2 regions of the Aestuariirhabdus haliotis genome follow, and region 2 is predicted to be linked to the other one. Evidence: predicted binding sites of a transcription regulator. Region 2 holds the regulator's gene; the other holds the start of a gene.
The links. Region 2 encodes sigma-54, which starts transcription at its own class of promoters, with help from an activator protein. Its sites were predicted from a motif close to TGGCACNNNNNTTGCTNT; they were not measured.
Positions count from the first base shown of each region.

Region 1 (7,716 bases), on a different contig from region 2:
TCCTTGCTCAGCGATTTCTTACTCATTGTTCTCTCCCCTGCGGGTTTTTGAATGGTGGCTAATCAAATCTATGGTTGATCAAAACGATCGATCTCTGCTTGCAGCAACGCTTCACCCAGTTGGCCAACCGCAATATAGAAGTTGGCATTGTTGGCGTTTTGCAGATCATCGAAAAAGCGTTGTATCCAGCCCTGCATATGGGTGCGGAAGAAACGCTGTTGTTGCTCGGTTGAACCGGCTTCGATCAGGTAGGTCATCACTTCACAGAGTGCGGCTACGTGATCTTCGGGTTCGTGGGTATCCTGTTGACGCTCAAAGCCCAGTTCCTGCAGATCCTGACGCAGTTTGACCAGGGGCTTTTCCATCATAAATCCGGTCTGGTACCAGGACCCGAAGGGCAACAGTTCGCCCCGGCCGATACCAATAAAGAGGCTTTGGTATTCCTGTCGTGCGGCTTCTACCCGAGTATGCACGGCGCTTTGTTGCAAGGTGCTGTAGGCGTGCTCGATGGGGCTATGGGCCGACTCAATCTCGATGCCCGCCAGCAGCTGCATCAGTTCGTCGGAGAGTGCGCCGCGTAACAACGTACCCAGAAGGGCATAGCCTTCGGCGCGAAGATGATCTTCATCGCTCAACACTGGCAGTGCGTTGGTGGCGGTTACAGCGTTGTCGGTTGTGATCAGGTCGGCGCTCATTGCAGTAACTCCGAATCCTGTTTCATTAAGGCTTTCACGCGGCAGTCACCACAGAGTTCGAGCAGATTGCTGTTCTGGAACATGCTGTGGCCAGACAGTTTCTCCTGCATCTTGCGAAGCAGGCTTTGGGTCGCAAAGGGCTTGCCGCAATCGCCACAGCACAGTGGCGCATCCTCATTGAGGGTTTGCTGGGATTTGCGCACCGAGGGATCCAGCTGGTACTCGCTGCGCAGATCCAGCACCTTTTCCGGGCAGGCGCTGACACAGAGCCCGCATTGCACGCAATTGTGTTGGGTAAAGAGCAGCTTGGGTGAATCGCCCCCCGATTGCAGGGCCTGGGTGGGGCAGACACCGGCGCAGGACATACATAGAGTGCACTGCTCCTGGTTGATATCTAGACCGCCCATGGGCATTCCTGCTGGCAGGCCAAAGGCCTGGGCTTGTTGTTCGCCAGCGGTAAACAGTTGGTCGATGGCCTGGAACAGGGCTTCCCGGCGTTTGTGGTCGGGCAGATAACTGGCATTGGAAACCGGTGTCAGGTCGCTGGTCAGCCACTGTGACAGAGTGTCGGCATTGGTGGACTCAAGCAGGCTTATGCGAGTCGTTTCGAGGCCAAGACCGTGCAGAATCGCATGAGCGAAACCCAACTGGGTCTGTAGAGCGCTGCGCGCAGTTTCGTCAAGGTCGTCCGGGGCAAAAATAACAACCCGGGGCGCTCCCCAGGCCAGCGCGCTGAACCAGGTTTCCAGACCGGCGCAGTTGATCTCTTCCAGCACGAGCTGAATCACTGGTTCAGCAATATTTGCTGCGATATCCGTATTGTCGTCGGTGCGAATAATGACTGCCGCCGATTGCTGTTGCAAAGGCTCGCGCAGGCGTTGTAGCAATTGATGAGGCGGTGTTTCGAGGTGCTCGATGGCCCCGGTCGGGCAAGCACTGGCACAGCCGCCGACGCCATGGCACAGGTGGTGATCGACTTCGATGCGCCCGCTGACCGAACTAATGGCATCGGCCGGGCAGACCTCAAGGCAACGGGTGCAGCCAATTAAGGTGCTGTTGCTGTGGGCGCAGATGTCGTTATTAAGGCGCAGGTAAACCGGTTTGCTGAACTCGCCAACCAGATCTGGCAACTCTTCCAGGGCGGTCGCCAGGCTGTTTTGATCCGGGCAATGGAAATAGCCTGCGGGTGAACGTTGGTTACCGATCAACGCACTGCTGCCCAGGTCGAGCACAAGGTCGAAGGCTTTGAGCTGACTGAGCTTGGCCAGCGAATTATCAATCAGGCCGCCAGGCAATGAGACCATTGCGTCAAAATGACCCATATAGCCGCCGAGGGACTGCAAGCTGTGGTGGTGTATCGGGGCGTTAATCTCCAGTCCGGCCGCCCGTTCCATATCGACATTGACGGTAGCGGGCATCGCTTCGGTGATTAGCACCGTGCATTTGAGTGCGCCTGCCAGTTCGGCAGCCGCCAGCCGTGCACGGTGCTCAGGCCCGGTTATCAGTAGCTCGCCGGAGCTCCGATAGGTAATGGTGCTGGTTTGGGGTTCATACTGGTTAACAGCTAACCCCGGTCGTTCCATGGTTACAACAGTCATAGATCCTCATCAGGCTGGTTGTAAGGCTCAAGCCTTTTTATTTCTTATGGTTTTCCAGCCCGCTTTATCTATAGCAAAACCGGAACCGGCTCTTTCGGGTGTAAAGTCTTTTAAAGTCCGAATTTGTCTTATTTTTTGTATGGTTTTAGGTCTGCCCTGGGTTGTTTTGTCCCTCAGGGTCGCTAATGTCCGAATGGGTGCGGGGAGAACGTTCTGCCGCGTTACCCTGTGCTGGGGTGTCGTTGGGTGGTTTTGCTTGCTGTGATTCCGTCGGGTCATTCCGGGCCTGGCTGGTCTCGGATGTCTCGGCGGGTGTCTGCTGTGCTTGCGCAGAGGATTGCGCTTCGGTTTCTGGGTCATCGGTCGATGAGGTTGACTTGCCACTGTCGGCTTGATCGGACGCGATTGTGCTGTCCTGGTCGGTGGCTGGCTTCGGATGGGTATTGCTCGGATCTCGGTCGATCCAGCGTTTCAGGTGTTCGCTGACGGTGTCGCCGAGGGGCTCGAAAACTGAAAAATCCTCGTCGTAGTCGTCCAGCTTGTCGGTGATGTTGAAGTGGGAAAGATGGAACAGTTGCTTCAGGGCCTTGGCGCGCAATTCGTCGCTGACCCCTTCTGACAGGAAGTCGGCGTAGCTGTCATCGTTGCCAAGGCTGCCCAGTTCGGGCATATCGGCGTCGGTTTTCGGTGCCTCGTCAGAGTCGTGATCTTGCGTGGCTGCCTGCGATTGTTCCAGGCTTTTGTTGCTGGTCTGTGTCAGGGATGCCTGATCCGCTATTGAGGGTTCGGGCGAAGTGGGTGCTTCCGACTGGCGTTTTAATCGACTCCAGCGGCTAGCAAAGCCTTCGTTATTGCCGTCATTGTCATCTGCCGTCATGACAAGTTTTCCTGGGAGTGAGGGGTGGTCTCTGGTTGAGCGTCTTTTGCCCCTTTGTGCTTTTCGCCTTTGCCCCGACGGCGTCGTTTGCCGGTGTCGCTGGTGTCTTCTCCGTGACGGCTCATAAATGCCTCGATCCAGCATTGGACGGCGGCAGGCATCGGGGCGGAGAAGACATCCTCTTCGCCTCCGTCCATATAGGCGGCGGCCAGGTCCTGGCTGGCGCTGATGCGCAAGGGGTGCATCAGTTCATCCTCTTGTTCATCATCGAGATCGCAGACAATAAACAGCTTGGGCTCTCGCGAACTCAGGTTCATTCGATACGCAGTTCGCTCATCCCGATGCAATAACAGTTGGAGTGTGGCGCAGGTGGTGGCCTGATCCGGATCGGATGCTTCGGCGGGTAATAGCAGGCACTCCCAGTTATCCGTCAGCCACTGGCCGACCCTGGCCTGGGTTCTTACCATCGCCACCTTGATGGTGTAACTATCGTCCGGGTTGCTGATTTGCGCTGGCAAGAGAGAGCTCCTGGTGATTTGGCAAGATTAGGTCGATCGGGTTGGTTCTTGCTGTGGTTGCTGTTGTGTTTACTGCTGTCTTTAATGCGGGTGTTGATGCAAAGGCTGTTCCTGAAAAAAGTCTGGTATTGGTCGGTTGCACTGGGACGATTTGGGGCAGTTGCTTAGGATTCATCGGGTGGCTGGGTCATAATGACCCACTTTATGTAGGTGTATTGGCCCGTTTGCCAGGGTACGCTTTTTGCTTTTCATCCTTGCAAAAGAGATGGCGCAGCGCTGGCGAGCATGGACTTTTGTTGCGCCTGCTTTATTAATCGTTGATCTGGAGAACGAGAACCATGAATGGGATTTCGCCCTATCGCCCCTTGATGAGCCAGTCCGGGCTTGAGGCAACCCATCGCATCGAGGCGCTGGATGAGCAGGGTACTCCCCGGGCCATTGATATCGCGGGTGAGCGAGCGCTAACGATCTATATCGACAAGGTTGAGTTGCTCACCCTGATGACTATGGGGCGTCGCCCGGAAGAGTTGGTTCTGGGCTATCTGTTGAACCAGGGCATCATCGATCGACTCGAGCAGGTACGTGCCATTCAGGTGGCGTGGGATGTCGAAGCCGCGGCGGTTGTTACCGATGGCAGTATTGAGGGTTGGCAGGAACGCCTGGGGCGCAAAACGGTGACGACGGGCTGTGGCCAGGGCACGGTGTTCGCCAGCATGATGAACCGGTTTGACGACATCGAGCTGGCCCGGTTGCGCTACACCCAGTCGGGGATCTACGAATTGCTCGATTCCCTGTCACGTCATAACGAAATCTATCGTCAGGCGGGGGCGGTGCATGGTTGTGCCCTCTGCCGGGGCAGTGAAGTGGTCGATTTTGTCGAGGATGTGGGGCGCCACAATGCGGTGGATACGCTGGCAGGGCGCATGCTGTTGGACGACCTGCAGGGGCAAGAGCTGATCTTTTACACCACCGGCCGGCTAACCTCCGAGATGGTGATCAAGGTCGCCCAGATGGGTATCCCACTGTTGTTGTCGCGGTCCGGTTTAACTCAGATGGGCCTGGAGATGGCCCAGCGAGTCGGTTTGACCATGATCGGCCGCGCCAAGGGCAAGCACTTCCTGGTCTTCAATGGTCAGGAAAATATCGAGTTTGACCAACCGCCGGCACCACGTCCGGTGCGGTCGGCAACTCCGTAACGAGGGACAGGGAGATGCAGCAGGCACAGGTTGTAGCCGGCAAGGCAAAAAATGAGCAGGGAGGCGCCGAATTCCTCAATATCAAACAGGTGGCCGATTTTCTCCAGTTGAATGAGAAAAAAGTCTATTCGATGGTCAGCGAGGGCGTCATACCCGCGACCAAAATTACCGGTAAGTGGTTATTCCCCAAGCGTCTGGTCGAAAGTTGGTTGCTTGAATCCTGCCATGGCGGGGTACTGACGGACCGCCTGCTGGTGGTGGGCAGTGGTGATCTGTTGATGCAGCAGGCCTTATCCCGTCAGCAGCGGGATATGCAGGATGCTGGCCTGGTCTCCTTGTCAGTTACCGGTACTCGTTTGGGGTTGTCCATGCTCGATCGAGGACGTGCTGATCTCTGTGTCATGCACTGGGGCCCAGCAGCCGAAAGTCGAGTGCGTCATCCGGCGTTGTTGCAGCGTTACCAGAATCATCGGCAGTGGACCATGGTGCGTTTGTTCGAGCGTGAAGTGGGAATTGCGACGCGCCCGGGAGTGCCGCCTGAGAATGCTCAAGGCTGTTTTGTTGAAGGCAGTCGCTGGGTGTTGCGTCAGTCCGGTTCCGGCGCCAGACGGTTGTTTGATGAACAGCTGGCGTTACATCATCGTTCGATCGATGAGCTGGTGTTGGGGGATGGCGCCCTTAGCGAATTTGAGGTGGCGGTGCAGTTGAACGAGCGAAGAGCCGATTACGGCATTGTGTCTCGGGCCATTGCCAGCCAGTTTGATTTACCGTTTTTCTCACTGGGCAGCGAGGCGCTGGATATGGTAATGCCCCAGGCGATCTATTTCCGCGTCTTGGTACAGCAGCTGGTGGGGCAGTTTCGCTCTCAGGCCTTGCAACAGCAGGCGGGCAATTACGGCGGTTACGATCTCTCGCAATGCGGCGAAATTTTGTGGACACCTTAGCAGCTTGATTGATAACTGAAAGAGACTCAGTTTTCCGCTGACAGTTTGGCCCAGGCTTGCAGTTTGCGCTCCAGGGTTTTACGGGAAACCCCCAGCTGCCGGGCCGCTTCCGACTTATTGCCTCCGGCTTGCTCCAGCACTTGTAAACTGTGATGTTTAATCACTTTCTCCAGATCCCATTCACTCGGATAGCCTTTTCCGGGCGCGTTGGCAGGCGTCAAATGGGTCTGGCGCAGGTAGTCGAGGGGCAATTTGCCCAGTAGCAGGCAGCGTTCTATAAAGTTGCTTAGTTCCCGGATATTGCCCGGCCAATCGTGTTGTTGCAGCTGGCTGAGATCGGCGTGGGACAGCGGTATTTCCGGTACGCTGAGTTCGGCGGAGAGTTTACTGACAAAATGATGCACCAGAGGAGGGATGTCCTCAGGACGGTCCCGTAAAGGCGGCATGGTCAGGGTCAGGATATTGATGCGGTAATACAGGTCTTCGCGGAAATTGCCGCTACGGGATTCCTGTTCCAGATTGCGGTTGGTGGCGGCGACAATGCGAACATCCACCGGCACCTGTTTTTCTCCGCCCACCGGGCGCACGCATCGCTCCTCTAACGCCCGCAACAGCTTGGCTTGCATGGCCAGAGGCATCTCGCCGATCTCGTCAAGGAACAGCGTACCGCCATTGGCGTGCACAAAGAGTCCGTCCCGTGCTTGCTGGGCGCCGGTGAAGGCGCCGCGATGGTGGCCAAAGAGTTCGCTTTCCATCAAGTCCGCAGCAATGGCGCTGCAATTGATGGCAACAAAGGGTCCCTTGCGACCGCTTTGCAGATGCACCGCCCGTGCGGCCAGCTCCTTGCCCGTGCCCGATTCCCCTTGAATCAGAATGGTAGAGGGGGTGGGGGCTACCCGGCTGATGATGTCGGTGACTTCAACAATGGCCGTGCTTTCACCAATCAATTCCGACTGACTGAGCTTTTCCTGCTGCCAGGGGGAGCGCAGGTAACTCTGGCGTTCCTTGCTACGACGTTCCAGGCAGTATTGCACCGAGCTCATCACATCGTTGACGGTGCAGGGTTTGTGCAACAGATCGGCACCACCGGATCGCAGCACGCGAATCGCCAGCTCGGAATCCCGCTGTTCGCTCAGGCAGATAATGTCCGTGTGGCCACTGTAGTGGCGGAGAATTCGTTCCCACTCTTCATTGGAATCAATAAAAAGGTCGAGATTGACTACGATAAGGTCGAAATGACAGCGCTTCAACAGGGCGCGAGCGGTTTCCAGATGGGTGGTTTGCTCAAACAGGCCGCTGCTGAACTTCAGGGATTGAACGATCGCTTGCTGCTCATCGCCTTCGTCCAGCAGCAGGATCGAAGATATGCGAGTGTTGCACACAGGAATCCGGTGCAGGCTATCGCTAGCAATATCAACAGATGAAAATGGCAGCAATTGAGCCATCAACTCAAGCCTTGGCGGTTGAACCGCAATCAGTGGATGAAGAGGGTGACCGAAACCATAGCGGAATCATAAGTCATCCTGTGATCAAAATAATTGGTACTTTGCATCAGTTAACATTAGGTCAGGTTGTCGCGATCGTCTACCGAGCTGGGACAATATGACGCTATATTTCCGTGGCCTTTGGGAGCATAGTGGCTATATAAGAGATGCTTTTCTGCTTACTGGCCCTTAACCCCAGGCTCTGGAGAATCTGGTTCCTGGCTCCTATTTATACCGAGGTGCGTGTTTGGATAGCATGGGACTTTGGTCGAAAGCCCTGGTGAAGCCTGGCTGGAGGAGTGGAGGCGGCCTGTTTATTGCTGGTATGTTAGCGAGGTAACCGAGAGCGGTTGTTAGCCAGTGATGGCCAAACTCATGATCTGGGTTGCTATTTTGCAACCGGG
Region 1 is NZ_JAKSDZ010000019.1:14,577-22,292, reverse strand. Features, by position in the region: gene MIB40_RS11895 (twin-arginine translocation pathway signal) at 1-26, opposite strand, end outside; gene MIB40_RS11890 (TorD/DmsD family molecular chaperone) at 69-695, opposite strand; gene MIB40_RS11885 (4Fe-4S dicluster domain-containing protein) at 692-2,293, opposite strand; gene MIB40_RS11880 (DUF3306 domain-containing protein) at 2,439-3,170, opposite strand; gene MIB40_RS11875 (DUF3305 domain-containing protein) at 3,167-3,688, opposite strand; gene fdhD (formate dehydrogenase accessory sulfurtransferase FdhD) at 4,027-4,884, shown strand; gene MIB40_RS11865 (helix-turn-helix transcriptional regulator) at 4,899-5,828, shown strand; gene MIB40_RS11860 (sigma-54-dependent transcriptional regulator) at 5,855-7,273, opposite strand.
Region 1: a site for sigma-54 is predicted at 3,784-3,801, ahead of MIB40_RS11875 (DUF3305 domain-containing protein). Genes of this name have one in related genera too.

Region 2 (7,716 bases):
TCCTCGTCGCGCATGAGTTTGCCGATAAACTGGCGGTGCCGTTTGAGGGCGTTATGGCTTTTTATTCGTCGGGTTTCTTCCAGCGCTCGGCGCAAACGTTCGCTGATTGGCAAGGCTGCCATCACATCAGGTTTCAATTCCAGTAGACGCATACCTAGGGCCTGCAGTTCATGCATCTCCTGTTTAACCTGGGTTTTGCTTTTGTAATCTTCGTCGTCGAAATCGAGCGAGTCATTTTGGTGGTCTGAGCTCATAGCAATAAACAGTTTGTAGCCATTGAGAGAATTGATTACCCATTGTAAACCGATACCTCATCAATGTCTGTGTATGGTCTGTGTAAGCGAGCACTGTTTATCCTAATTTCCGGGCAAACTCCCTTAGGGCTTGTTCGCGGGCCTGCTGCGGGTAGAATGGATCGATAGCCTCTTTGATAGCGATCTTTCATTATGACCCCAACCCCGGTTAATACCCCTTTGGACCTGCGCCAGGAGCAGCATCGACTGCAACAATTGGTGCAAGATATTCTTAAGGAGGCTCGCAAGCAGGGTGCCAGTGGCGCGGAAGTCGGGGTAAGCCTGGATAGCGGTTTGACCACGAATGTGCGTATGGGTGAAGTCGATACGGTTGAGTTTAATCGAGACCAGGGGTTTGGCATCACGCTTTATTATGGACAGCGCAAGGGTTCAGCCAGTACGTCGGACAGCAGCCAGCAGGCGATCGTGGATACGGTAACGGCGGCCAGCAATATCGCTCGCTACACCTCCGAGGACCCGTATGCCGGTCTGGCTGATGCCGATATGATGGCGTCGGAACTGCCTGATCTCGATCTGTTTTATCCCTGGGACGTCGAGGTGGATCAGGCGGTTGAGATTGCTACTCGCTGCGAGCAGTCCGGATTGGAGGTTTCAGACCAGATTACTAATTCCGAGGGGGCCAGCCTGTCCAGCCATCAGAGTTGCCGGGTCTATGGTAACAGTCATGGTTTTATGGGTGGCTATCTGGCGTCGAGACAAAGCCTTAGCTGTGTGTTGATTGCCGGTGAACGCGATCGCATGCAGCGAGACTACTGGTATAGCCTGGCGCGCAAGCAGGAGAATCTGGAAGACCCTGAAGCCATTGGTCGACGTGCGGCTGACAGAACGCTTCGACGCCTGGACCCGCGAAAGCCTAAGACGGAACAGGTGCCGGTGCTGTTTGCCGCCGAAATCGCCGGAGGGTTGCTGTCGCATCTGTTGGGTGCGATCAGTGGTTCCAGTTTGTATCGACAGGCCAGTTTCCTGCTGGGGCATCTGGATAAGCCCCTGTTTCCCGAGTTTGTGCGTATCTACGAGGAGCCTCTGTTGCGCGGAGGTATGGCAAGTGCCTCATTCGATAACGATGGTCTGGCGACCTATGCCAAGGACTTTGTTCGTGATGGCGTTCTGTGCAGCTACCTGCTTGGCGTCTACTCGGCGCGTAAGCTCGGTATGACATCGACCGCCAATGCCGGTGGGGCACATAACCTGCGTATCAGTGACAGTGGTCTGGGGGCCGGTGAGCTCTTGCAGAAAATGGATCGAGGGCTACTGGTCACTGAGCTTATGGGGCAAGGGGTGAATCTGGTCACGGGTGATTATTCAAGAGGTGCCAGTGGTTTCTGGGTCGAGAATGGCATCATCCAGTATCCCGTGTCTGAAATTACCATCGCTGGTAATTTGAAAGATATGTTCGCCAATCTGGTTGCGGTTGGAAACGACGTTGATCGGCGGGGTAATGTACAGTCAGGCTCAATTTTGCTGGAAGGTATGACGGTTGGTGGGGATTAGTCCGTTATGTGATCCTGATAGGAGCAGGAGGGCTATTCGCCCTCCCCGAAGAAGTCGTTAACCAGTTCGGTAATGGCTTCCAGAGCCCGCTCTTCGTCGTCACCGTCAATCCGCAGAATAAGTTCGGTGCCCTGGCTCGCCGCCAGTAGCATCACTGACATAATACTCTTGCCGTCAACCATCTTGCCGTCGTGGCCTACCTCGATGGCGCTGCCATAAGCGGAAGCGGTGGTAACAAACTTGGAGGCGGCCCGTGCATGCAGACCGAGTTTATTGATAATAGTTATCCTGGTGTCGATCATGTTGGTTCACATTGTTATTTTTGTGTGGTGTGAAGCTCGCGGTGACGAACCTGAACATTCTTGATTTTGTCGCTAAAGCTGTTGGCCAGCTGCTCACTGAGATATACCGAGCGATGGTGTCCGCCGGTACAACCGATGGCAACCGTCAGATAGCTTCGGTTGCCTGCCTCGAAAGCGGGCAGCCAGCGATCGACAAAGTCACCTATATCGGACAGCATTCCCTGTACTTCAGGTTGATCGGCCAAAAAGGTCTGTACGGGTTCTTCCAACCCGCTAAACCCCCTGAGATGAGGAACCCAATAGGGGTTGGGTAAGCAGCGTACATCAAATACGTAATCGGCATCAATTGGGATGCCGCGTTTGAAGCCGAAGGACTGAAACAGCAACGCCAGGCTATCGTTGTTACGTTGGGCTACGCGCGTGCGAATCAGGTCACGCAGTTCGTGAAGCGACAGGGAGCTGGTATCCAGAGTCAGTTTGGCTTCGTCTTTGAGCGGAGCCAAGAGTTCACTTTCGGCCAGTATTGCTTCTTCTAATGAACATTGATCGTTGGAGAGTGGGTGCCGGCGGCGGGTTTCACTGAATCGCTTCAAGAGGGTCGCGGGTTCGGCATCCAGGTAGATGACCTCACAGTTAACACCGCTTTCGCTCAGTTGGCTGAGGATTTCCGGGAAACGTTTGAGGTCGGCATGCATATTACGAGCATCGATACTCACCGCCGCATTACGCAGTTCTGCTTCCCCTGAGATTTCTGCGGCCAGAGAGCCCAGAAGTCCAGCCGGCATATTATCGACGCAGTAAAAACCCTGGTCTTCCAGTACGTGTAACGCACTACTTTTTCCTGAGCCTGATCGTCCACTGATTATGACTAGTCGCATGCCACTTTTTCCACTGAGTACAGGCAGCGAGCCACCTGTCCATTGACTGAATTAGTGGAAGTATATCAGCTGGTAAGTGACAGGTCTGTGACCTGAGGGATTCAGTCAATCGGCGCGATAGCGATGGTGTAGAGTTCGCTGCCATCTTTTGCGTGGCGAAGATTGTTACGATAGCTGGCATTGTCCAGCCGTCCCGCCAGTTCTTGCAGGATAGCCAAATGTTCGTTGGTAGCTTCGTTGGGTACCACAAGGGCGAAAATAAGATCCACCGGATTGCCATCCATAGCATCAAAATCGATGCCATCGGAGAGTTTTAATAGGGCTCCCATGGGTGCGGTGCAGGATTCGAGTCGGCAGTGGGGTATGGCGATACCCTTGCCAAAACCGGTGCTGCCGAGTCGTTCACGCTCGATCAAGCCATTAAAAAGATTATCCGCCGAGATTTCCGGAGCGCCCTGGGCAATGGTTTCCGCCAGGGTTTCGAGTACGCGTTTTTTGCTGCCGCCTTCCGCAGCACAAAGGCTGCGGTCGGGGCTTAGGAGGGTTGTCAGGTTCATGGAGAATATTAACGAGAGAGGTTCTTTTCCTTGTGTTTCATCAGCTGACGATCCAGTTTGTCGGCCAGCATGTCGATGGCGGCATACATATCGTCATGGACAGCAGTGGCGTGGATGTCAGCACCGCGAACATGGAGGTTGGCCTCTGCTTTTTGCCCTTCTTTTTCTATGCTCAGGGTGACGTTGACGCTGGTGATGGTGTCGAAATGTCTTTCCAGACGGTCAACCTTGGTTGCTACATACTCACGCAAAGCTTCTGTTACATCGACATGATGTCCACTGATGTTGATTTGCATGCGTCTCTCTCCTAGATGGGTTTTTCGTGATACTGAACCGACACCATGTCGTGCTCAGCTGTGTGCCTCTGTTTCGATCATATCCGAGACTCGATATTTCTATGTTGCTATTAATCAATATAACCTATACCAGACGTTTTCTTTCGTTTGATGGAGGAATGGACAGGGATTCTCGATACTTGGCGATGGTGCGGCGGGCTACCTGAATTCCTTGCTCGGCAAGCAGACCGGCTATTTTACTATCGCTCAATGGTTTTTTTGGGTTCTCGGCGGCAACCAGTTTCTTGATAATCGCACGAATGGCGGTGGAGGAGCATTCCCCACCACTGGCCGTGCTGACATGGCTGGAGAAGAAATACTTCAGCTCAAAGATGCCCCTTGGGGTGTGCATGTATTTTTGCGTTGTGACCCGGGATATGGTCGATTCATGCATGCTGACGGCTTCCGCAATATCATGCAGAACCAACGGTTTCATGGCTTCTTCGCCATAATCCAGAAAGCCGCGTTGGTGTTCGACAATCTGGGTGGCGACTTTCATCAGGGTCTCATTGCGACTTTGCAGGCTTTTAAGGAACCAGCGGGCTTCCTGCAGGTGGTTTTTCAAGTAGGTGTTGTCGGCGCTGTTATCGGCTCGCTTGACGAGGGAGGCGTAGCCCGAGTTAATCCGTACACGGGGCATGGCATCCGAGTTGAGTTCAACAATCCAGCGCTCGTTGACCTTTCTGACCGTTACATCGGGAATGACATATTCGGGCTCGCTGCTTTCGATACTGGCTCCAGGCTTGGGGTTCAGGGTCTGGATCAGCTCGATTGCCGCTTTGAGTTCGGGTTCTTTGAGGCGTGCTTTGCGCATCAGTTGAGCATAGTCATGGTTGCCCAAAAGGTGGATATGTTTTTCAACCACCAGAGCGGCCGGTTTCAGGTGGGGAGTGTCGCTCGGAAGTTGGGCCAGCTGGATCAGCAGACATTCGCTCAGGGAGCGCGAAGCGACCCCTACAGGATCGAACTGCTGTATCCGGCGAAGTACGGCTTCGATCTCATCAAGCTCAATCTCCAGATCGGCATCGATGCTGTCGAGCAGCTCCTCGCAGCTGCAGCCAAGGTAACCATCCTCTTCAAGAGCGTCGATGATAGTGATCGCAATGGCACGATCGGTATCGCTCATTGGAGTCAGGTTAAGCTGCCATTCGAGATGGGATTGCAGTGAATCCACCGTGCTGGCACGCGCCGCTGGATTGTAGTCATCGTTGTCCGATGGGGCTGAAGAAGCAGGTAAGCTCGATTGATAGACATCGTCCCAGGCAGAATCTACTGGCAGATCATTGGGGATGTTGTCCTGCCAGTCGTCGGAAAGAACCTCGTTCTCGTTATTGGCGCTCTCGCTGCTCTGTTGTTCCTGCTGGCGTTGCTCACCTTCATTGAGAGCGGTTGATTCGGCTTTAATATCGAATTCCGTACCGTCACGGGCTTCATCTTGCTTTGAGCTGGGTTCTTCCAGGCCGTCTTCGGCCTCGAGCATAGGGTTAGATTCGAGGGCTTGCTGAATCTCCTGTTGAAGATCCAGGGTAGAGAGCTGCAGAAGTTTTATGGCTTGTTGCAGCTGAGGCGTCATCGTCAGCTGCTGGCCCATTTTCAGGACTAGGGATGGTTTCATAGATAATACAATGTCCGGTCCATATACTGCCTACTCCTCGCATGGGTTACCCCGGTAGCCTCTTGCACCGGCAAAAATCTTGCATGGCGTCTATTATAGAGCCGAAGTACTCCGAATGCCTATATTCGAAACTGGTGTCCGAGATAAACGTCTTTCACCTTTTGGTTACTCAGAATGGCTTGGGCATCGCCCTCTGCAATGATTTTGCCTTCGCTGACAATGTAGGCGAGCTCGCAGATATCGAGGGTTTCGCGCACGTTATGGTCGGTAATCAGAACCCCGATACCTTTGTCACGTAAATGACGGACGACATCCTTGATGTCATTGACAGAGATAGGATCTACCCCGGCAAAGGGTTCGTCGAGCAAAATAAAAGCGGGTTCAGTCGCCAGTGCCCGAGCAATTTCGACCCGGCGTCGTTCACCACCGGACAGACTGATGCCTTTGCTATCTCGAAGGTGAGAGATATGAAACTCGTTGAGCAACTCCTCCAGTTTGGCCAGGCGTTGCTTGCGATTGAGGTCCTTGCGGGTTTCTAAGATCGACAGAATATTTTCGGTGACAGTCAGCTTGCGGAAGATTGAGGCTTCCTGAGTCAGGTAACCTATGCCTTTGCGGGCCCGACCGTGCATGGGCAGACGCGTGATATCTTCGCCGTCCATCAGGATTTGGCCGTTGTCCGACTGAACCAGGCCAACAATCATATAAAAGCTGGTCGTCTTGCCGGCGCCATTGGGTCCCAGCAACCCTACAATCTGATTGCTGTTGATGCTGATCGAAATGTCTTCGACGACGTGCCGGCCACGATAACTCTTTGCCAGGTGAAGTGCTTTCAGGGTTGCCATAGATCGCTTACTGCTTGCTCTTGGGTTGAATGACCATCTCGACACGGTTCTTTCCGGTGCGACTGGTGGCACCCTGGGCGTTGACCGCCTGGGTTTTCATATTGTAATGAATGACATCGCCGGTAAAGGAGTTGCCCTCCTGAAACAGTTTGGCGTTCTTGATCAGCTTGACTTTGTCTTTGGCGATGGCGTAATCGATGGTATTGCCATAGGCCTTGATAATCTCTTTATCGACAGCCGGTTTTTCCTGGTAATGAGCTGGTGTGCCTTCCGCTACCATGCGAGTCACCGCACCCGCCTTGGTGTAGATGGTGACTTTATCGCCGGTAATATGAATCGAGCCCTGGTCCATGGTGACACTGCCTGTGTAGATGGCTCGTCCGGCTCCTTCGTCGATATCGGCCTTGTCCGCTTTAATGCGAATCGGTTGTTCCTGGTCTTCTGGCAGGGCTTGTGCGCCCGTGCTGGCCAGAAGGGTAGAGAATAAGAGAACAAGTAAGGGTTTAGTGGTGCTCATAGATGCCTCTGACGTTCGATTGTAATTGAACGCGGTCCTGGTTGAGGTGGGCCTTCATTCCCACAGCATGAGTGATCCCTTCGGGAGAGGTAATAACGACCGGTCGATTGGTTTCGGCCAGTTGTTGTTCAGAATATAGAGTGATGAAATCGGTATCAAGGCGGCCTGTTTCCAGGCCTTCTCTGGATAGCATGGTCATGCTGACATCGTCCCAGAGTTCCAGGTCTTCGTTGCCAGGTAACAGTTTTCCCGAGCGCGCACTGATGAGGCGTTCACCCATGTCGCGTATCAAAATAACACGGGGTTCACGAATCATGGTCGTATCGTTGTGGGGGAAGTGGTTTACTCGTTCAGCTTTGAGGCGATGATCGGGTTTACCCAGTTCGTTAAATCGGGTCACCTGGGCATTATCCAGGTAGAAGTCCACTTCCTGGCGCTCACGAGGGTCGATATTGGGCGGTGCGAGTGTCTGGCGAAGTGGTGTGTTCTCGTAAAGATACAAGCCGGCGTAGGCAAATAACACTCCACATAACAACGTAACCAGGACAGCTCTAATCATGAATCACTCACAGGTAACTATCGAGGGCACTTTGTAACTTACCCTGAGCGGCAAGCAGGGCGTCGCAAAATTCACGGGCTGCGCCCTGACCACCTGAGGATTGGGTCACGGCGATGGCGTGTTGCTTTACAAAGCTGTGGGCATTGGCCACGGCGGCGCCCAGGGCTACGTGACGGATGGCCGCGAGGTCGGGCAGATCGTCGCCCAGGTACGCCACCTGATGCAGCTCCAGCTGAAGGCTGGGCAGAAGTTCTTTCAGGGCGATCAGTTTGTCTTCGCGACCCTGAACCAGGTGTGAGATGC
Region 2 is NZ_JAKSDZ010000008.1:17,674-25,389, forward strand. Features, by position in the region: gene yjgA (ribosome biogenesis factor YjgA) at 1-254, opposite strand, end outside; gene pmbA (metalloprotease PmbA) at 447-1,805, shown strand; gene MIB40_RS07790 (HPr family phosphocarrier protein) at 1,838-2,107, opposite strand; gene rapZ (RNase adapter RapZ) at 2,122-2,985, opposite strand; gene ptsN (PTS IIA-like nitrogen regulatory protein PtsN) at 3,087-3,542, opposite strand; gene hpf (ribosome hibernation-promoting factor, HPF/YfiA family) at 3,551-3,838, opposite strand; gene MIB40_RS07810 (RNA polymerase factor sigma-54) at 3,963-5,492, opposite strand; gene lptB (LPS export ABC transporter ATP-binding protein) at 5,612-6,337, opposite strand; gene lptA (lipopolysaccharide transport periplasmic protein LptA) at 6,345-6,854, opposite strand; gene lptC (LPS export ABC transporter periplasmic protein LptC) at 6,841-7,413, opposite strand; gene MIB40_RS07830 (KdsC family phosphatase) at 7,421-7,716, opposite strand, start outside.